One region of the Mesorhizobium sp. CA6 genome, then DNA from elsewhere that is predicted to be linked to it. Evidence: predicted binding sites of a transcription regulator. Region 1 holds the regulator's gene; each other region holds the start of a gene.
What was found. Region 1 encodes LexA, which represses DNA repair genes until DNA is damaged. Its sites were predicted from a motif close to TGTTCNNNNTGTGTTCNG; they were not measured.
Positions count from the first base shown of each region.

Region 2: a site for LexA is predicted at 3,153-3,170, ahead of LB526_RS24230 (YifB family Mg chelatase-like AAA ATPase). Genes of this name have one in related genera too.
Region 3: a site for LexA is predicted at 2,834-2,851, ahead of parE (DNA topoisomerase IV subunit B). Genes of this name have one in related genera too.
Region 4: a site for LexA is predicted at 2,295-2,312, ahead of LB526_RS27865 (2'-5' RNA ligase family protein). Genes of this name have one in related genera too.

Region 1 covers NZ_JAIUHI010000012.1:143,367-148,402, forward strand. Annotated here, with positions in the region: gene glp (gephyrin-like molybdotransferase Glp) at 1-173, shown strand, start outside; gene LB526_RS19385 (alpha/beta hydrolase) at 222-1,052, opposite strand; gene kynU (kynureninase) at 1,100-2,347, opposite strand; gene lexA (transcriptional repressor LexA) at 2,781-3,515, shown strand; gene LB526_RS19400 (ComEC/Rec2 family competence protein) at 3,552-5,036, opposite strand, start outside.
Region 2 covers NZ_JAIUHI010000018.1:54,652-59,687, forward strand. Annotated here, with positions in the region: gene LB526_RS24210 (GtrA family protein) at 1-144, shown strand, start outside; gene gshB (glutathione synthase) at 226-1,212, shown strand; gene LB526_RS24220 (hypothetical protein) at 1,248-1,976, shown strand; gene LB526_RS24225 (TIR domain-containing protein) at 2,093-3,097, opposite strand; gene LB526_RS24230 (YifB family Mg chelatase-like AAA ATPase) at 3,263-4,792, shown strand; gene LB526_RS24235 (TetR/AcrR family transcriptional regulator) at 4,821-5,036, opposite strand, start outside.
Region 3 covers NZ_JAIUHI010000008.1:198,039-203,074, forward strand. Annotated here, with positions in the region: gene LB526_RS14515 (hypothetical protein) at 1-273, opposite strand; gene LB526_RS14520 (type II and III secretion system protein family protein) at 278-1,717, opposite strand; gene cpaB (Flp pilus assembly protein CpaB) at 1,747-2,661, opposite strand; gene parE (DNA topoisomerase IV subunit B) at 2,917-4,971, shown strand; gene LB526_RS14535 (FUSC family protein) at 5,014-5,036, shown strand, end outside.
Region 4 covers NZ_JAIUHI010000027.1:28,356-33,391, reverse strand. Annotated here, with positions in the region: gene LB526_RS27885 (ArsC family reductase) at 1-103, opposite strand, end outside; gene LB526_RS27880 (ArsR/SmtB family transcription factor) at 279-632, shown strand; gene LB526_RS27875 (SRPBCC family protein) at 629-1,108, shown strand; gene LB526_RS27870 (nuclear transport factor 2 family protein) at 1,200-1,553, opposite strand; gene LB526_RS27865 (2'-5' RNA ligase family protein) at 1,641-2,252, opposite strand; gene LB526_RS27860 (2-dehydropantoate 2-reductase) at 2,354-3,331, opposite strand; gene LB526_RS27855 (acyl--CoA ligase) at 3,331-4,860, opposite strand; gene ggt (gamma-glutamyltransferase) at 4,911-5,036, opposite strand, start outside.

The sequences.
Region 1 (5,036 bases):
ATGTGCGCGCCGTCGTGCGCGAGGACGCCGGCACCTTGGTCGCGATACCTTTCGGAATCCAGGACTCCTCGATGCTGCGGATGCTCGCCGACGCCAACGGCCTGATCGTGCGCGAGCCCTTTGCGCCGGCGGCGGAAGCCGGCGCTGAATGCAGCGTGCTCATGCTGCGCTAGGCGTCGACGAAGTCGATCCTGATACGTCGACGAAGTCGATCGTAACCCTTATTCGTCCACCAGCGTACGGGTCAGGGGATGATCCGGGTCGGCGAGGCCATCGACAATGTTGAAATGATGTCGGTCCGGCTCGACCACTGAACGGGTGGAGGCGCCGAGCCCGGTCCAGATGTTGGCGAGCAACGCGCTCTGGCGCAGGAATTCCGCACGCTCGCCGCCGCCGGCCCAGCAGGTGATGCAGGCTCCCTGTCGAGGCCGCAACAATGCCGGGCTTTCGCTCCGCGCTTCCGGCTCGTCGATGTTCAGGGTCTCGTTCAGCGCTGTGAACATCAGCGGCCGAAGGTCGTGCAGGCCTGAAATCGAAACGACCTTGCGTATGCGCCGCGCCACATCGGATGATAGCGGTGAGACCGTGGTCACCATTCGGCTCGCGAGATGCCCGCCGGCCGAGTGCCCGGTCAGCATCAGCGGACCATCGACCATGGCCGCCGCCTTCTCGATCGCTGCCGCGGCCTCGCCGACTATGCCGCTGATCCTGGTCTGCGGGCACAGCGTGTAGGAGGGCATGGCGACGGCAAAGCCGCGGCCGAGCGCGCCTCCAGCCAGATGCGACCAGGAGCTCTTGTCCGACTCCATCCAATAGCCGCCGTGGATGAACACAACGAGCCCCTTTGGCGCCGCAGACGGGAGAAACAGGTCGAAGCGATTGCGCGGCGCTTCGCCGTAGATAACATCGAGCCGCGCCCTGCCCTCTGACTGCAGCCTTTCGCGGAATGCCCGCGCCGGCCCATCCCACGCCGCCGGCCAGCGGTCGCCGCCGGCGATATTGGCGCCATTTGCATAAGCGTCATCCCAGTCGACAATACGATGTCCCAGCAACGGTATCTCCGCGATCAGATCATTTGTTCGGCATCGCCGATTTAAAGTCAGGTAACGGTTGTTTTGACGGCAAAGCGCGCGTCTTGCCAGACGCCAGTGCGCAGGATGTCCTGCAGCACCTCGACTGCATTCCAGACATCGCGGTAGCCGACATAAAGCGGCGTGAAGCCGAAACGAATGGTGGATGGCGCGCGGAAATCGCCGATCACGCCGCGCTCGATTAAGGCACGCATCACCTGGTAGCCATGCGGATGTGCGAACGAGACCTGGCTGCCGCGCTCGGCGCCTGAGCGCGGGCTCTCCAGCTCAAGACCGAAGCCGCCGCATCTGGCCTCGACAAGCCGGATGAACAGGTCCGTCAGCGCGACGCTTTTTCTCCGCACGGCCCTCATGTCGACATCGTTCCAGAGATCCAGCGCCCCTTTCAGCGCGCGCATCGACAGCACCGGCTGCGTTCCGCACAGGAACCGCCGGATGCCCGTGCCCGCAGCGTAGCCCTGCTCGAACGCGAAAGGCCGGGCATGGCCCCACCAGCCGCTGAGCGGCTGGCGAATGTCGCGGTGATGGCGGTTCGCGGCGTAGATGAAGGCTGGCGAGCCCGGCCCGCCATTGAGATACTTGTAGGTGCAGCCGATGGCGAAATCGGCATTCGAGCCGTCGAGATCCACCGGCAGCGCACCCGCCGTGTGGCAGAGGTCCCAGACGATCAGCGCACCGGCTTCATGAGCCTTGCGGGTGAGCGCCGCCATGTCGCGCAGCCGGCCGGATTTGTAGTTGACGTGGTTGACCAGGATGACCGCGACGCGATCGTCAACCAGTTCCTCAATCGTCGGGGCATCTGCGCATTCGAGCCGCAGCACCGTGCCGGACCGCGTCGATGCGACCCCTTCCGCCATGTAGAGGTCGGTCGGAAAGCTGTCGCCCTCGGCAACAATCACCGAACGCTCGGGCCGCATTGCAAGTGCCGCATGCAGGACCTTGTAGATATTGATCGAAGTCGTGTCGCAAACGACCGTCTGGCCGGGTTTCGCGCCGATCAGCCGTCCTAGCTGGTCACCTAGCTCGATGGGCATATCGAACCAGCCGGCGGTGTTCCAGGCGCGGATGAGATCCCGCGCCCATTCCTGCCTCGTGGCAGTCTCGATCTCGCTGAAGGCGTCGATCGAAGCAGCGCCCAGCGAATTGCCGTCGAGATATAGGACGCCTTCCGGCAAGACGAAGCGATCGCGCGTCGCGCGCAGCGGATCCGCGGCATCCATCGCCTCGACTTCGGCGAGATCAGGAATTCCCCTCATTGTGCTGCCGCCTCCATTTCGATCTGGCCAAGGGGGTTGTCTCACCACCCTCGGCGACAGGGCAAGAACCTTTGGTCCTATGTTAGCTGGTCCATAGACGGCGAAGACTGCGGATCGGAACTTCGCCAAGGTTGGCATTTTGGGTTCGTTTCGTTCACGGTGCCACGCGCTTACGGTACGAGCCGACGTGATCCCAACCACGGCTTCGTGATCGTGTCGGGTTGTATTTCAGCTTAAGGGGAACTCCAAAATCGAGCGGAATCAATGCCGCTGCCCCAGGAGGGGCAGCCGGCCGTCACCGGATGCGACATTGTTTCGGCAGCCTTAACAAATTCACTAAACTTTAAACGGTTGCGGAACACAACTGGAACAGATAGTGTTTGTTCTGGGTTTGTTTTTCTGATTCTGGTTTCAGAACCCGTGGGGGCCGCCGATGCTGACGCGCAAACAACATGAACTCCTGATGTTCATCCATGAACGCCTGAAGGAGAGCGGGATTCCTCCATCATTCGATGAGATGAAGGAGGCGCTCGACCTTGCCTCCAAGTCCGGCATCCACCGGCTGATCACGGCGCTGGAAGAACGCGGCTTCATTCGCCGGCTGCCGAATCGGGCGCGCGCGCTGGAAGTGCTGCGCCTGCCCGACTCGATCGCGCCTGGCCTGAATGCCGCGAAGAAGTTTTCGCCGAGCGTCATCCAGGGCGGCCAAGGCAATCTCAGTCGCCAGATCAAGCCGACGACTCCATCACGCACCCCGACGCCAAGCAATGACGACGAGGCCGCGGCGGCCGTATCCATTCCGGTGATGGGCCGCATCGCCGCCGGCGTGCCGATTGACGCCATCCAGCACCAGACGCATTCGATCTCGGTGCCGCCGGACATGATCATGGGCGGCGAGCATTACGCGTTGGAGGTCAAGGGCGACTCGATGATCGAGGCCGGCATCTTCGACGGCGACACCGTCATCATCCGCAATGCGAACACGGCAAGCCCGGGTGAGATCGTGGTGGCGCTGGTCGACGATGAGGAGGCGACGCTTAAGCGTTTCCGCCGCAAGGGTGCCTCGATCGCGCTCGAGGCCGCCAACCCGGCCTATGAGACCCGGATCTTCGGACCGGATCGGGTCAAGGTTCAGGGCAAGCTCGTCGGACTTATCCGCCGCTACTGAGCAGAACTGCCCGGCCTTCTTCGCCCGAACGACAATCTATTGGGCCGGTGCGGCGGCTGGTTTTTCCGGCTGCTTATAGGGCGCCAGTCCCCTCGCCTCGCGCGTGTATTTCCGCTGCTCGTGCCAGGGTCGGTATGGTTCTACGACCGCGTAGCGGACGGTTGGCCGCGCGGTTGCCGATTGCGGATCGAAGAAAACGGCGGCGCTGCCGTCGCGCGCCAGCTGCCGCTTGGTGACGACGAGCACACGCGGATCGCGGCACGGGTTATAGGCCGTGGCGTCGTTGATGACGATGAGGTCGGCGAAGCCGCAGGCCGGCCGGGCGGTGTCGCGGGTCTCGGCGAGCGCGACGATCGCGCCGGAAGGATGCCGACCGATGCAGAGATCGCCGCTGCAATAGAAGGGCGAGCCGGGCGGCAGGTCGGCGGGATCGGCAATGTCCAGCGTATCTTTGGCGAACCTTTCTGGCGGCACGATCTCCTCGGCTTTCAGCGCCCGTTTCCAGTTGTCGGTGGTGAACTCGTTGGAGCGTTCGCGATTGACGGCAAGCTCGCCGCCGCCGATCGGCATCGCCACCAGATGCGCATCCTCCGAGATAAGCACGTCCGGTGTGCGGACGTGCGGAATGGCCAGCAGCGCAGCGAGCGCGAAAGGTACGGCGGCAAGCCTCAGCCAAGTGGTAGCCATGGTCGCGATGACCAGCGCGACCGTCGCCAGCAGCACCGACTGGATCGAGATCAGCCCCACGGCGTCGACCGGTGAGCGCTCGGAAATCCATGCCGAAATGGCGATCATCGCCGTCAGGCCTTTGCCCATGACAAAGAGGAAGGGACCGTCTAAGCCGAAGGGCATGGCCAGCGCGCTCAGCACGGCGAACGGCATGACGACCAATGAGACGATCGGCATGACCGCCAGATTGGCCAGCAGGCTGAGCGGCGACACCCGCTGGAAGTGCCAGATGGCAAACAACAATGTTGCGCTGCCCGCGATGAGCGACGTCACGGCGGCGCCACCCGCTCCAATCGCCAGTTTTCGCGATAAGAACCCGAGAAACGAACGCTTTGCCGGCGGCGCGGTCGTTTTGCCGGCGCGATAGTCGGCAAAGCCGGCATAGGCGCCGACCAGGGCGGCGGTGGCGGCGAAGGACATCTGGAAGCTCGGGCCGACCACTTCATGCGGCGAGACCAGGATGACGGCGATGGCAGAGATCGCCAGGTTGCGCATGGTCAGCGCCGCGCGGTCGAAAAGCACGGCGACCAGCATCACGCCAAGCATGATGAAGCTTCGCTCGGCCGCCACCACGATGCCGGAGATCACGAGATAGGCGGCGATCGACGCCAGCGCGATGCCAGCGGCATATTTCTTCACCGGCCGGCGCGACGAGAAGTCCGGAAACAGCGCGAAGGCGCCGCGCAAAAGCACCATGATCGTGCCGGCGACCAGCGCCATATGCAGGCCGGAGATCGAAATGATGTGGTAGATGCCGGTCCGTCGCATCGACTCGTTGATGGCTTCCGGAAT
Region 2 (5,036 bases), on a different contig from region 1:
GCCGGCGTCGTCAACTATCTAGTCTATTGCGCCGTCCTGTTCGCCCTGCCGGCGCTGCCGCCGCTGGCCGCGCTGGCCTTTGCCTCGATCGTCGCGATGGCGCTGTCCTTCCTCGGCTACTCCAGGCTGGTCTTCGACCGCTGAGCGTCTGCACCAAGCGAGCACGATTGGCAGGCGCCGCCGATTTCCCTATATCGGGCGTCTGAGTTCCCCGGAGAGCCGCAAATGCCGTTGAAGATCGCCGTCCAGATGGACCATGTCTCCACCGTGTCGATCGCCGGCGACACGACCTTCGCGCTGTCGCTGGAGGCGCAGCGGCGCGGCCACAAGCTTTTCCACTACACGCCCGACCGGCTGTCGATGGTGGGCGGCAAGGTGTTCGCGCGCGTCGAGGAGATGCAGGTGCGCGACGAGAAGGGCAACCATTACGCGCTGGGCGAGAAGGTGCGCACCGACCTCTCCGACATGGACGTCGTGCTGCTCCGCCAGGACCCGCCCTTCGACATGAATTACATCACCACCACGCACATATTGGAGCGCATTCATCCGAGGACGCTGGTGGTCAACGACCCAGCCTGGGTGCGCAACAGCCCGGAAAAGATCTTCGTCACCGAATTCCCAGACCTGATGCCGGAGACGCTGATCACCAAGGACCCCCAGGAAGTGGCGACCTTCCGCAAGGAATTCGGCGACATCATCGTCAAGCCGCTCTACGGCAATGGCGGCGCCGGCATCTTTCATCTGCACGAGGCCGACCGCAATCTCGCCTCGCTGCTCGAAATGTTCGGCCAGTTGTTCCGCGAGCCCTATATCGTGCAGCGCTATCTCAAGGACGTGCGCAAGGGCGACAAGCGCATCATCCTTATCGACGGCGAGCCGGTGGGCGCCATCAACCGCGTGCCGGCCGAGCACGATTCCCGCTCCAACATGCATGTCGGCGGCCGCGCCGAGAAGACCGAGCTGACCGAGCGCGAGCGCGAGATCTGCGCCCGCATCGGACCGGCGCTCAGGGAGCGCGGCTTCATCCTGGTCGGGATCGACGTGATAGGCGACTACATGACCGAGATCAACGTCACCTCGCCGACCGGCGTGCGCGAAGTGCAGCGTTTTGGTGGCGCGGATATCGCCAGCCTGTTCTGGGATTGCGTTGAGGGGAAGCGGGGTAGTTTCCAGTCTAAGGCGGGTCCGATTGCGGATGAAACAAAAACATAAACTAGCAGACTGGATAGACCAGCGAGGGGGACAAGATGGCTACGGACAACGGGTACGAACTGGGTTCTGATCAGTTCGCTTTCTACTTCTTGGGAGAGAAGGGCATTGAAGCGAGCGAACTGGGAACGTTCCTGCAGCGTGCTGCTACAGTTGCTCGCAGAGGAGGCGCAGAACTTCGAGTCACAGCAATCGAACCCGGTAGTCTTGCCGTCATCATACGGGCAATAAGGCTTGCAAGTGCAGCATATGCGATACGGGAAGAGTTCAGTGCAACGCCAATCAAGACGACAGCCGCTACCGGTGCTTTAGTTACGCTCGTGATCGGTGCGCTTGTTAGGGCAATGTCGCCTGAGGCCTCTCAACCGCTCGCTAGAGTGGGCGCTGAGTTGGTGGAAAAGCAGCAAGTTGAAAGAATTGAGATCAGAACTCGGGACAAGACAATTGTTGTTATGGATCTGGACACCGCCATCCGTGTTCGAGAAATCGAGCGGGCATCAAAAGGCCCACGCCTGCTGCAAGCGACTGAGGTCCGCAGGCTTATGGAAGACGGTCGCGAGGGCAAGCTCACTGGCCGCGCGGTCGAAGTAGAAGGCGAGCTTCACTTTCGACCAGACGGGTACCGCTATCTGGTGCCAGTAAACATTGCAAGCGAAGCATTGGCAGCATTACTACCCGGCACGCATTTCAAAATCAGCGCTGATCTCCTGACGCGTAACGGACAGCCCGATACCATTATGATCCACAAAGCAACTCCCTTGGGCTGAGCTTTCTTCTGGTTTTGGATGCCAGTATAGATTTCGTAGCGGCTATTCTGGGTTGCGCAAGCCAAATGAAAATCTGGTTGGTCACGATTGCTGAGATATCGGCGAAAATTCGTCCGTCAGCTATCCTCCATAGTAGGACCTTCTAGGTCTTTCCGGGTGTCGAGCTGCCGATCTCGCGCTGCATTCCTACTCCACAATCGCCTTCTACGCCCCAACTTGTAGCGCTCTCCAAGATAGTTGGTAATCATCCTAAGGCGCTCAGCGGCTGGCGTAAGTTCAGCCAACTCCGGGTGCGCTTGAGAGACATCACCAACCTCCAACGCGCATTCGAAGAGATCGTCCCACACCTTATGGTTTCGGTCCGGCAAGCCTCTGCCATCGGCTAACACCCGCTCCAGATAGGCGCTCGGTAGGAGCTCCTCCGGTTTGGAAAGCAACTTGCTTTGGTTTCGGTTCAAGACGAGCAGTTCTTGCAGGATTGCATCGAATACCTCTAGGCTGCCGGCCGACCCTTTAACTGCAGGTGCTTTATTTATCTCCTCCAAACCTCCCTTCAGCTCCTGCTCAATTTTCGGCCAGAGGCCATCTACGGATTTCTCCACGCGCTCAACTGGGACAGCGTCATTGCCAACGCGCGCATTGATGTCTCTTAGCAATCTTTTGAAATCGCCTATCTCGGCCGCCACAGCATTGAATTGCGTGAGAGGTGGTGGGAGTTCGGATGGTTTGACGCCCACCAGGAAGGGTGCAACCTGCGCATCTCCCACTGACTTAGATAGCGCTCCAGCTTCAAACAAAATCCACGGTGCTAATAGATTCGATGGTGTCAGACAAAGTATGCCAAAACTATCTTTAGCTAGCTCCTCGGTAAGATCGGCTTGCCAACGTCCACCCTTCTTCAAATCCTCCGACGACATAAATGGTCGGACGCTCTGCAGAACGACCGGGAGCCACGTATAGAGCGTATTTGCGATGACATGGCTCTTTGCACCTGACCAACTAATAAAACGCTTGGCATTGATTCCCCCCTGATCGTTAATCAGCTTATATGATTCGAAGAGACTGAAAAGATTTCTCGATCCAAAATCTATCTCGTTAGCCGCGCCGGATTTGAATTCCATCGGACTCAGGTTCAGCCGACGTTGGTTCGCCAACGCTGCGACGCTCGCGCACCCATGTTCCCGTAATGTTCTTGCCTAAGCCGCAAATCTGTGGTTGTCTGGCGTGAGGTCTTGCGCGGCCTGATCGCAGCGCCGCGCGGGAGCCGACATCCGGGGGCTTGAAAGATGGTGGCGCGGGTTCGCACGGTGGCTTTCCAGGGCATCGAGGCTTTGCCGGTCGATGTCCAGGTGATGGTCGGGCCAGGTAAGGTCGGCATGCAGATCGTCGGTCTGCCGGACAAGGCGGTGGCCGAAAGCCGCGAGCGCGTGCAGGCCGCACTCCACGCGTCGGGCCTGTCGATGCCGTCGAAGAAGGTGACGGTGAACCTCGCGCCGGCCGATCTTCCCAAGGAAGGCAGCCATTACGACCTGCCGATCGCACTCGGGCTGATGGCGGCGCTTGGCGCCATTCCGGGCGACATGCTGGCCGGTTATGTCGTTCTTGGCGAATTGTCGCTCGACGGCACCATCGCTGGCGTGGCCGGCGCACTGCCGGCGGCCATCGGCGCCAATGCCGAAAGCAAGGGCCTGATCTGTCCCTTCGCCTGCGGGCCGGAGGCGGCCTGGGCGGGCAAGGATTTCGACATATTGGCGCCGCGCAGCCTGATCGCCATCGCCAACCATTTTCGCGGCACGCAGGTGCTATCACGGCCCGAGGCCGGCATCCAGCTTGCCGCGCGCGACCTGCCGGACCTCGCCGACATCAAGGGCCAGGAGAGCGCCAAGCGGGCGGTCGAAGTGGCTGCCGCCGGCGGCCACAACCTTCTCATGGTCGGGCCGCCCGGCTCGGGCAAGTCGATGCTGGCGCAGCGCCTGCCCTCGATCCTGCCGCCGCTGGCGCCGAAGGAGCTGCTCGAAGTGTCGATGATCGCTTCCGTCGCCGGCGAGCTCGGCGAAGGCAAGCTGACCGACCGGCGGCCGTTCCGCGCCCCGCATCATTCGGCCTCGATGGCGGCGATGGTGGGCGGCGGGCTGCGCGCACGTCCGGGCGAGGTCTCGCTCGCCCATCACGGCGTGCTGTTCCTCGACGAGTTACCGGAATTCACGCCGCAGACATTGGATGCGCTGCGCCAGCCGCTGGAAACCGGCGACTGCATGATCGCGCGCGCCAACCACCGCGTCACCTATCCGGCGCGCATCCAGCTGGTGGCGGCGATGAATCCGTGCCGCTGCGGCATGTCGGGCGAGCCCGGCTATCGCTGCCTGCGCGGCGACCGCTGCCGCACCGAGTACCAGGCGCGCATTTCCGGCCCGCTGCTCGACCGCATCGACCTCAGGATCGAGGTGCCGGCGGTCTCGGCAAGCGACTTGATCCGGCCGGACAAGGCCGAGACGAGCGCTTCGGTGGGGCAGCGCGTGGCGCGTGCGCGCGCCATGCAGCGCGAAAGGCTGGAAAGATTGGGTGCGGGCGCCACCACCAACGCGCACTGCCCGCCCTCGATCATCGAGGAGATCGCCAAGCCCGATAGCGCCGGGCTGACGCTGCTCAAGGACGCCAGCGAAAAGCTCGGCTTTTCGGCGCGGGCCTATCACCGCGTGCTGAAGGTGGCGCGCACGCTGGCCGACCTCGACGCCAGCGAAACCGTCGGCCGCATCCATCTCGCCGAGGCGATCTCCTATAGGATGAGCGCGGAGCGCATGGCGCAGGCGGCGTGAAGCGGGCGTATCGGGCTTTCATCCCTCTTCAATCTTGCGCCGGGATCAGCTTCTGCAGCGTCGGTGCCAGGATCATGGCGAAGCTCGATCCATCGCCATAGGCCCGCGCGGAAATCATCGCCCCGTGCACAGTCGCCATGAAGGCTTCCGCCTCCACGCGCGGCGCGGCGGCGATCGTCAATGTGCTTTGCGCGGCGCCGCGCTCGATAACGCCGGTCAGCCACCCCGAGAGAAACCGGAAATA
Region 3 (5,036 bases), on a different contig from region 1:
TCAATTCGATGTTGTTGATGATGTCGTCGGTGACGACACGGAGCCGGCCTTCGCACCGACGGCAGCGCTCTCGGAGCCCGGACGCTGGGCTGGCACCAGGAGCCTTGTGTTCTGGACGCCGTACTTCCAGGGATCGACCATCTGCATGGCGGTGTTGGACGCCTGCGCGTTGCCGGCCGCCAAGGTCACCCCTTCGGCGCGTACATAGTCGTCGCTGGTGCAACCGCCGGCGAAACCGGCGAGCAGCAGAGCGATGCAAACGGGGATGCGCATGGCCTTAATCCTTTGGCAGATCGAGGAAGTGGCCGGACGTGGCGGCAGCCACCGGGCGGGCGGCGCTGCCGTCAGCCAGCGCCACCGGACGCTTTGACGCCGAGGCGTTCACTTCCTCGGTGTTGTTCAGGAAATAGTCGGCGGGACTTGCCGGCTGGGTGCCGTCGGTCGGCTCGACCATCTTCTTCGAGGGATCGACCGGCTTGACCAAGTAGGGCGTGACGATGATCACCAGATCGGTTTCGCGCCGCTGATAGGACTTCGAGGAAAACAGCGGGCCGAGCACCGGCAGCTTGCCGATCCCCGGCACCCGCGATGTCGTGATGTCGTTCTGCGACTGCAGGAGGCCGGCGATCATGAAACTCTGGCCGTTCTTGAGGTCGACCGATGTCCTGGCGCGGCGCACGATGAAGGCCGGAATGGAAATGCCGCTGCTGACCTGGATGGAAGCGGACGGGTCGATCGAGGACACTTCCGGCGCGATGTCGAGGCTGACCAGCCCGTCCTTCAGCACCGTCGGCGTGAAATCGAGGCCTACGCCGTACTTCTTGTAGGTGACGCTGATCTTGCCATTGTCTTCGGAAACCGGGATCGGGAATTCGCCGCCGGCAAGGAAGCTCGCCGTCTGGCCCGAACGCGCGATCAGGTTCGGCTCCGCCAGCCGTCGCGCCAGGCCGCGTTCCTCCAGCGCCTTGATGGCGATATCGATGGAAACGCCGTTCGACAGCAGGCTGCCGATGATCTCGCCTGTTCCCGCTGCTGTCAGGTTTCCTCCATCCGGATTCAGCACGACTTTGCGGTTGCCGATGCCATAGGCGAAATTGGCGGCGTATTTGGCGCCGAGGTCCTGGCCGGCCTGGCGGTTGATCTCGACGAATCGGACGTTGAGCTGAACCTGCTGCGAGGACGAGATGTTGACCGAGTTGATGACTTCCTCATTGCCGGAAAAGCGTGACGCAATCTTGCTGGCTTTGTCGGCGGCGACCGCATCGTCGGCTTCGCCCGACAGCACGACGCGCCCGTTTGCCGAGCCGACCTTGATCTTGGCGTCGGGCACGCTGGCGCGGATGGTGCTGGCCAACTGGTCGGTATCCAGCGTCACCTCGATGTCGATGGTGCCGACAAGCTGCTTGTTCTGGTCGAACAGGGCAATGCCGGTGGTACCCAGGTTGTTGCCCAGCACATAGAAGGATTTGTCGGTCAGCGGGTTGACGTTGGCGATCTCCGGATCGCCGATGACGATCTGGTAGAAGGCGGCGCTCGTCATGATCGTCTTCGGCTTGCCCTTGGCGACCTTGATCGAGGCGTTCTTGTTCGCCGAGACATAGACGACGTCATTGCCCGCCCTTGCCGGCGCGGCGACGGCAAGCACTGTCGCCGCCAGCGCAATCACGCCGAGAAGACGCCATCCCCCGGTCGTCCGAAATGTATCAAACCCGAACATCTTGCCCCGTCCCCGCCGGTCCCCACCGGCTATTGCTGCAGTTCCTGCGGCGGTTGCCGCGAAGGAACCTTGTATTCCTCGACCTTGTCGCCGCGCGTCACGATCACCGTCTTGAATTTCGGCTCGTCCTGGTCCTTCGTCACCGCATTGACGAGCGAGGCGGCGCTCGCCTGCGCATTTGCGGCAACCGAACCGCCGAAGGACGAGATGGTCGTCAGCCCGCTTTCGCTGGCGCTGGCGTCGGCGGCCGACCGCAGCGACAACGACAGCGTGCCGACGGTGCGGGCAAGCGCCACCTTCTGCGCCCCGTCGTTGGTCACCTCGATGGTCACCGAATTGGCGACTTGCGGCTCGGTCTTGCGTTCATCGGCGCCCTGTCCGACCGAGAGCACCTTGGCATCGGAGACAACGATCTCGGACGTGACGGTCGAGCCGGCAGCCCCTTGAGCATTCTTGGACACTTCCTGGATGTCCCCAGCATCGCGCGTCAGCACGACGTCGACGCGGTCTCCCGGCGTGATGAAGCCGCCGACGCCGGCGATCTCGTCGGTGCGGATGGTGACGGCCCGCATTCCCGCCGACAGCATGTTGGAAAGCGTGGCGCGGCCGTTCGGTCCCGACAGCTTGGTGAGCAGCACCGGTTCGTTGACCTCGATCGGCGACAGCACGACCCGGCTGCCGTCCGCAAGCAGCTTGTCGATTGTCGGGAAAGCGCCCTGCGGTAGTGAATCCTGCGGCCACGGAATCTCGGCGAGTTGCGGCCGTCCAAGCTCCATGCCGTAGCGCAGCGGCGCTTGCGCCACCACGATGGTCTTGAACTCGACCTTGGGCTGCTGCGGCGCCACGACGACCTTGACCTCGGCCTGAGCCTTCGCCTGGCTCTTGACCCAGAAATCCGCCGCAAAGATCGAGATCGCGCCGAAAACGGCGGCGATGCCGATCATGGTTATGGCCCTGCCCCTCACAATGGAACCCCTGACGCCCGTGGTCTTTTGTTGGTTGGGCCTCACGCTAGGCGTTAATGTTAAAGAATCAGGAATCCCGCGACCCGCCAACCGCCCTATTTCGGCCGGCTTGGTTATCGAATGGTTTTAGAATAAGAGACAGTTTGAATCCCTGAACGGAACAGGAACTCGTTCGCCCGCCAAAAGCGTGGCAGTATCCACGAATGATTCGCATTACCGGACGCTAGGCCTCGCATGGACGACAACAACGACCTCTTCGGCAAGATGGAAAAGCCGGCACAGCAAGTGCGCGCGCCCTCGCGGCCCGCCGATCCGCTGGTGCAGGCGGCGAAGCGTACGACCGCCACCCGCGACGGCAGCGAGGGCTACAGCGCCGCCGATATCGAGGTGCTGGAAGGGCTCGAGCCGGTGCGGCGCCGTCCTGGCATGTATATCGGCGGCACCGACGACAAGGCGATGCATCACCTGTTCGCCGAGGTCATCGACAATTCGATGGACGAAGCGGTGGCCGGCCACGCCACCTTCATCGACGTCGAGCTTTCCGCCGACGGGTTCCTGACCGTCACCGACAACGGCCGCGGCATCCCGGTCGATCCGCATCCGAAATTCAAGAAGCCGGCGCTCGAAGTCATCATGACCACGCTGCATTCGGGCGGCAAGTTCGACTCCAAGGTTTACGAGACCTCCGGCGGCTTGCACGGCGTCGGCGTCTCGGTCGTCAATGCGCTGTCCGACCACCTCGAGGTCGAGGTCGCGCGGGGTCGTCAGCTCTACCGGCAGCGTTTTTCGCGCGGCGTCCCGGTCAGTGGATTGGAGCATCTCGGCGAGGTCCACAACCGCCGCGGCACGAAGACCCGCTTCCATCCCGACGAGCAGATTTTCGGCAAGGGCGCCGCCTTCGAACCGGCGCGCCTTTACCGCATGACGCGCTCGAAGGCCTATCTGTTCGGCGGCGTCGAGATCCGCTGGACCTGCGATCCGTCGCTGATCAAGGACAAGGATCAGACGCCGGCAAAGGCCGAGTTCCATTTCCCCGGCGGCCTCAAGGACTATCTCAAGGCGACGCTGGGCGACGAATTCCAGGTCACGCGCGAGGTTTTCGCCGGGAAGAGCGACAAGCAGGGCGGCCACGGTTCGCTCGAATGGGCTGTGACCTGGTTCGGCGGCGACGGTTTCCTCAACTCCTATTGCAACACCATTCCGACCCCCGAAGGCGGCACGCATGAGGCCGGCTTCCGCAACGTGCTGACGCGCGGGCTGCGCGCCTACGCCGACCTCATCGGCAACAAGCGAGCTTCGATCATTACCACCGATGACGTGATGATCTCGGCCGCCGGCATGCTGTCGGTGTTCATCCGCGAGCCGGAATTCGTCGGCCAGACCAAGGACAGGCTGGCGACGATCGAGGCAATGCGCATCGTCGAAAACGCCCTTCGCGACCCGTTCGACCACTGGCTGGCGGACAATCCGCAGGAAGCCTCCAAGCTTCTGGAGTGGGTCATCGCGCGCGCCGACGAACGCGTGCGGCGCCGGCAGGAAAAGGAAGTCTCGCGCAAAAGCGCGGTGCGCAAGCTGCGCCTTCCGGGAAAGCTTGCCGACTGCACGCAGAACGCCGCCGCGGGCGCCGAGATCTTCATCGTCGAGGGCGACTCGGCCGGCGGCTCGGCCAAGCAGGCGCGCGACCGTGCCAGCCAGGCAGTGCTGCCGCTGCGCGGCAAGATCCTCAACGTCGCCTCCGCCGGCAACGACAAGCTTGCTGCCAACCAGCAGATTTCCGATCTCATCCAGGCGCTCGGCTGCGGCACGCGTTCGAAATATCGCGACGAGGATCTGCGCTACGACCGCGTAATCATCATGACTGACGCCGACGTCGACGGCGCGCACATCGCTTCGTTGCTGATCACCTTCTTCTATCAGGAGATGCCGAACCTGATCCGCGGCGGCCATCTCTACATGGCCGTGCCGCCGCTCTATTCGATCCGGCAAGGCGGCAAGGTCGGCTATGCCCGCGACGACGCGCACAAGGACGAACTGCTGCGCACCGAGTTCACCGGGCGCGGCAAGGTCGAGATCGGCCGCTTCAAGGGCCTGGGCGAGATGATGGCCTCACAGCTCAAGGAGACCACGATGGATCCGAGGAAGCGCACGCTTTTGAGGGTCGACGTGATCGACGCCGAGCAGGCCACCAAGGATGCCGTCGACGCGCTGATGGGCACCAAACCCGAGGCGCGCTTCCGCTTCATCCAGGAGCGCGCCGAATTCGCCGAGGCGGACGTGCTGGATATCTGATCGCCTACCGGTCCATAACAGTCTCCTGCACGGAGAACCGGTGTGACCTGGACGCGGTTTAAAGA
Region 4 (5,036 bases), on a different contig from region 1:
CCCGGTAGTCATGAAAGTGATACGGCACGTCATGGCTCTCCAGCCAGACGCGCGCCTTCTTGATCGTGTCGCAGGTGGTGATGCCGTACATAGTGATGGTCAAGGCGGGCCTCTGTCAGATGAAGATTTTCGAATCCGGCAGAAGCCTAGGCCGGCCCTATAGGCTTTGCCAGCGCTTTACGCCGGTGCGATTTTGGCTCTTGCCAATACTAAGGTTTTTTCCTAAGTATTTTCTCGTAAAGATTGCCCGACCGCCGACGGTCGCGGAAGGAACAGCTATGAGCCTGCACACAACAAGCCAGAACCCGCCGCCCATTGACGGCATCTTTCGCGCGCTGGCCGATCCGACACGCCGGCGCGTGGTGGAGCGGCTGAACAGGAGCCCTGCCTCGGTCAGCGAGCTGGCCGAGCCCTTCGGCATGGCGCTGCCCTCCTTCGTCGAGCACCTGAAGGTGCTGGAAGGTTGCGGGCTGGTGCAGTCGCAAAAGGCCGGACGCGTCAGGACTTACAGCCTTTCGCCCGAGCCGCTGAGGCTTGCCGAAAACTGGCTCGCCGAACAGCGCGCGCTGTGGGAGCGCCGCCTCGACCAGTTCGACGCCTATGTGATGAGCCTCAAGGAGAGTGAAACGTGAGCTATCCGATCAAGCCGAACCCGAAACTGGGCCTGACGCTGGAGCGCTTCCTCGACGCGCCGCGCGAGTTGCTGTGGCGCGCCTGGACGCGGCCGGAGCATGTCAAGCAGTGGTTCACGCCGAAGCCGTGGGTCATCACCGATTGCGAGATCGACCTCAGGCCCGGAGGCCTGTTCCGCACGCGCATGCAATCGCCCGACGGCAAGGAGGTCAGCGACCGTCACTGCTGCTACCTCGAGATCGTGCCGAACGAGCGGCTGGTGTGGACCGACGCGCTGCTGCCGGGCTACCGGCCGTCCGGCGAGCCCTTCATCACCGCGATCATCACGCTGACGCCCGAGGGCAAGGGCACGCGCTACACCGCCACCGCCATCCATCGCGACGAGGCGACCCGCAACAGCCACGAGAAGATGGGTTTCTTCGACGGCTGGGGCACGGTAGCCGACCAGTTGGCGGCCTATGTGAAGACGATTTGAGAAGCTGGCATGGCGGCCAGGGCATCATCCGAGGCCGCCATGCCTGATTCTTTAAATCGCGGCGCGAAGGGCATTCAGAGCCCAGCAAGGCTCAGTAGTAGAACCGCTCTTCGCTGATCTTGCCGTTCTTGACCGTGTAGAGGCCGACCTCGTCCATCTTGACGCGCTCGCCGGTGGATTTGGGTGTCACGTCGAAGCTGAAGCGCAAGGCGAACTGGTCGCCATTGACGTAGGGGCCCTCGACCGAACCGCCATGAACCTCATGGTTGGCCTCCCACCACTCGCCCTTCTGCTTGACGGCTTCCTTGCCGTTGCACACGGCCATCGGGCCTTCCATGGCTTCGTAGCTGACGATGTCGTCGGCATTGTATTTCGCGGCGGCACCGTGGCTGTCGCCCTTCTTGAGGAGCTCGGTGAAATCCTTGGCAATTTCCGCAGTGTTCATGATTTCCTCCCGGTTTGGACAAGACATCAAGTAGGGACCGATGGTTCATCTGCCAGCGGTGCGGCGCTCCGCAGGTGACAATTCGTGTCAGGATGACGCGGCCATCAGCGGCCAGCGGCTCAGATCCTGGTAGATCGTCAGGCCGCGCAGGCTGTGAATGAGGACGAACTCCCTTGCTACAAAGCCGATTGGCTCGATCGGCTGCCTGGGGACGAATTTCTCGTCATAGGCAATCGTCATATGCGGGACGAAGTGATCCGCCGATTTGAGACCATTTGCTTTCATGGCGATGCCAATCAACCGGCTGAGTTCGCAGACCGGCCCATCGTCTGCCAAAAGCACGAACGGACGCGACGGCGGCCTGCCTTTTGCCGCCGGGCGGCCGGGAAAACTTACAGCATGGCTAAACGTGACTTCAAACGCCGGCATTTCAACCATTCGGCCGGCCCGCTTGGCCGCGAATTCGATTTTCGATCTAAGTCTTTTGTAGTCGCCCACATGCTGTTGAGTGATGTGAAATCGCTCTTTTAGCAGCAGCGTCCCGGTTATCCCGTTGAGATCACACAGATGTCTCTGCAGCGACCAAAACGCGGCACGATCCTTTGCCTGCAAAAACAGAGCAAAGAACACCCGGTCCGGCCGCTTCGGCTGCAGTGGGGGAATCGGGATGCCGAAATCAAACTCTTGCTGCCGAGACATCCGTACTCGTTCGGCTGAGAACGCTCCTGTTAAGCTTTTAACAAGAACAAAACAGGAACATTGGCAAGAGTCAAGAGGGGACGATCTTTACGTCTATGAAGTCAATAACACCCGCGTTCGATCGCAAGCCGCCGCACCAGCGCCAGCACGCTGTCGATTGTCGGCGTCGGCTGGCCGGTCAGGCGGCCGAGTTCCTGCACAGCGGTGACCAGCGCGTCGATCTCCATCGGACGGCCGCGCTCGAGATCCTGCAGCATCGAGGTCTTGTGCTCGCCGACGTCGCCGGCGCCCTTGATGCGCCGGTCGACGGGAATGAGGAAGCGCACGCCGAGGCGCTCACCGATCGCCTGCGCTTCCAGCATCATGGCGCGGGCGACGGCGCGTGTGGCTTCGTCGGCGACGATGGCCGCAAGCGTGCTGCCGGTCAGCGCCGAGATCGGGTTGAAAGAGAGATTGCCCCAGAGCTTCACCCAGATCTCCGAGCGGATGTCCTCGCGCACCGGCGCCTGCAGCCCGGCCTTGACCATTTCGCGGGCAAGCGCGGTGGCCCGCTCGCTCTTCTCGCCCGAAGGCTCACCCAGCGAAAAGCGCGTGCCTTCGACATGGCGGATAAGGCCCGGCGCATCGACCTCGACGGCGGGATAGACGACGGAGCCGATGACGCGCTCCGGCCCGATGCGCTGCCAGATCGCCCCACCTGGATCGACCGCGTCGAGCCGTGTGCCTTCGAGCGCGCCGCCCGCCTTGTAGAAGTACCACCAGGGCACGCCGTTCTGCATGGTGACGACGACTGTCCCCTCGCCCAAGAGCGGCGCAATCTCGTCCAGCGCCGGAGCCAGCGAATGCGCCTTCAGCGCCAGCACGACATAATCCTGTGCGCCGAGCTCCTCGGCGCGTGCCGCCGCTTTCACCCGCGCCACCGTTTCCTTGCCGTTCTCGATCAGGCGCAGGCCGCCGGCCTTGATGGCTTCGAGATGCGCGCCGCGCGCCACGATCGACAGATCGACCGAGCCGGCGATCGCGAGCTTGGCGGCGAGATAGCCGCCAATGGCGCCGGCGCCAAAGACTGTAACGCGCATCAGCCGAGTCCGAGCTTGGCCGCCAGCCCGATGCGCTGCAGCTTGCCCGTCGCGCCTTTCGGGATCTCGTCGAGGATCACCACCTTGCGCGGCACCTTGAAGTCGGCGAGCCGGGTCGATGCAAAGCCACGGATATCGGCCTCGCTGGCCCTCTTGCCTTCGCGCAGCACGACGGCCGCCGCCACCTCCTCGCCGAGCTTGTCATGCGGCATGGCGAAGGTGACGACCTGCGCCACGGCCGGGTGATCCATCAAGACGCCGTCGACCTCGAGCGGCGAGATCTTCTCACCGCCGCGGTTGATGATCTCCTTCAGCCGGCCGGTGACGCGCAGATAGCTGTCCTCGTCAAGCACGCCCTGGTCGCCGGTGTGGAACCAGCCATGGGCGAAGGCACTGGCATTGGCATCCGGGTTCTTCTCGTAGCCTGCCGTGACGTTCGGTCCGCGAATGACGATCTCGCCGACTTCGCCGGGCTTGAGCAATCGCCCGTCCGGCGCCATGACGGCGACTTCCGGTCCGGCCGACGCGCCGACGCTGCCGGGCTTGCGCACGCCCGGCGGCAAACGGTTGGACGCCATCTGATGCGCGGCCTCCGTCATGCCGTAAGCCTCGATCACCGGGCAGCCGAAGGTCTTCTCCAACTCGGCCATCACTTGCGCCGGCAATGACGCCGACGACGAGCGGATGAAGCGCAGCTTCGCCTCGGCAAGCTGCTCGGGATTGCGGGCGGCACGCGGCAGGATCGCCTGATGCATGGTGGGCACGGCGGTGTACCAGCTGGGCTTGGCCTCGGAGAGCCACTGGAAGAAACGCAGCGAGTTGAAGCCCGGCGTGCAGAAGACGCTGCCGCCGGCGGCGAGCGAGGACAGCACCGCGGCGATCAGCCCATGGATGTGGAACAGCGGCATGATGTTGAGGCAGCGGTCGGCCGGTGTCAGGCCGAGCGTCGCGCCGATATGTGCCGCCGACGCCGCAAGGTTGGCGTGGCTGAGCGGCACCAGTTTCGGACGCGACGTCGTGCCGGAGGTGTGGAGCAGCAGCGCAACATCGCTTTCCGCGGCGAAGCCAGACGAGACCGGCGATCCAACCGGCTCACCCTCGATCGTGAAGGTTCCAGACGGCGCGCCCTCCGGCACGACCAGCCGCAGCACCGGGATGCCGAGGCGCCCGGCAACCTCGACCGAGGGGCCTGCCTCATCCTTGCTCACGAGGATCGCCTTGACGCCGATATCGCTGAGATAAAAATCGAGCTCGTCGGCCCGGTAGGCCGGGTTGAGCGGGGCGGTGGACGCAGCCGCCGCCACCGCGATGAAGGATGTGGCCATTTCCGGGCCGTTCGGCAGCACGATGGCGACGCGGTCGCCGCGGCCGATGCCGAGCGCGTTCAAGCGCGCCACGGTATCGCGGATTAGGCGGCGCAGCCCGCCATGCGAGAGTGCCGTCCGTTCGGGCGCGGCGATGGCCGGCGCGTCGTCGGCGCCGGGGGCAAGACGATGGGCGAGATCGGTGGCGTTTTCGCTGTTTGTCATGGTTCCAGACTATGTTTCGAACGATCGGCTTATGTCCAGCAAAGGCCTGCTCAATATCCGAGCGCCAGGCCGTCCTTGCGCGGATCGGATGCGCCGGTCAGCGTGCCCTTTTCCCAATCGATCAGCACCGCCTGCCCACCGCCCAGCGGATGGTCGGGCTCCACAATGCGATGTCC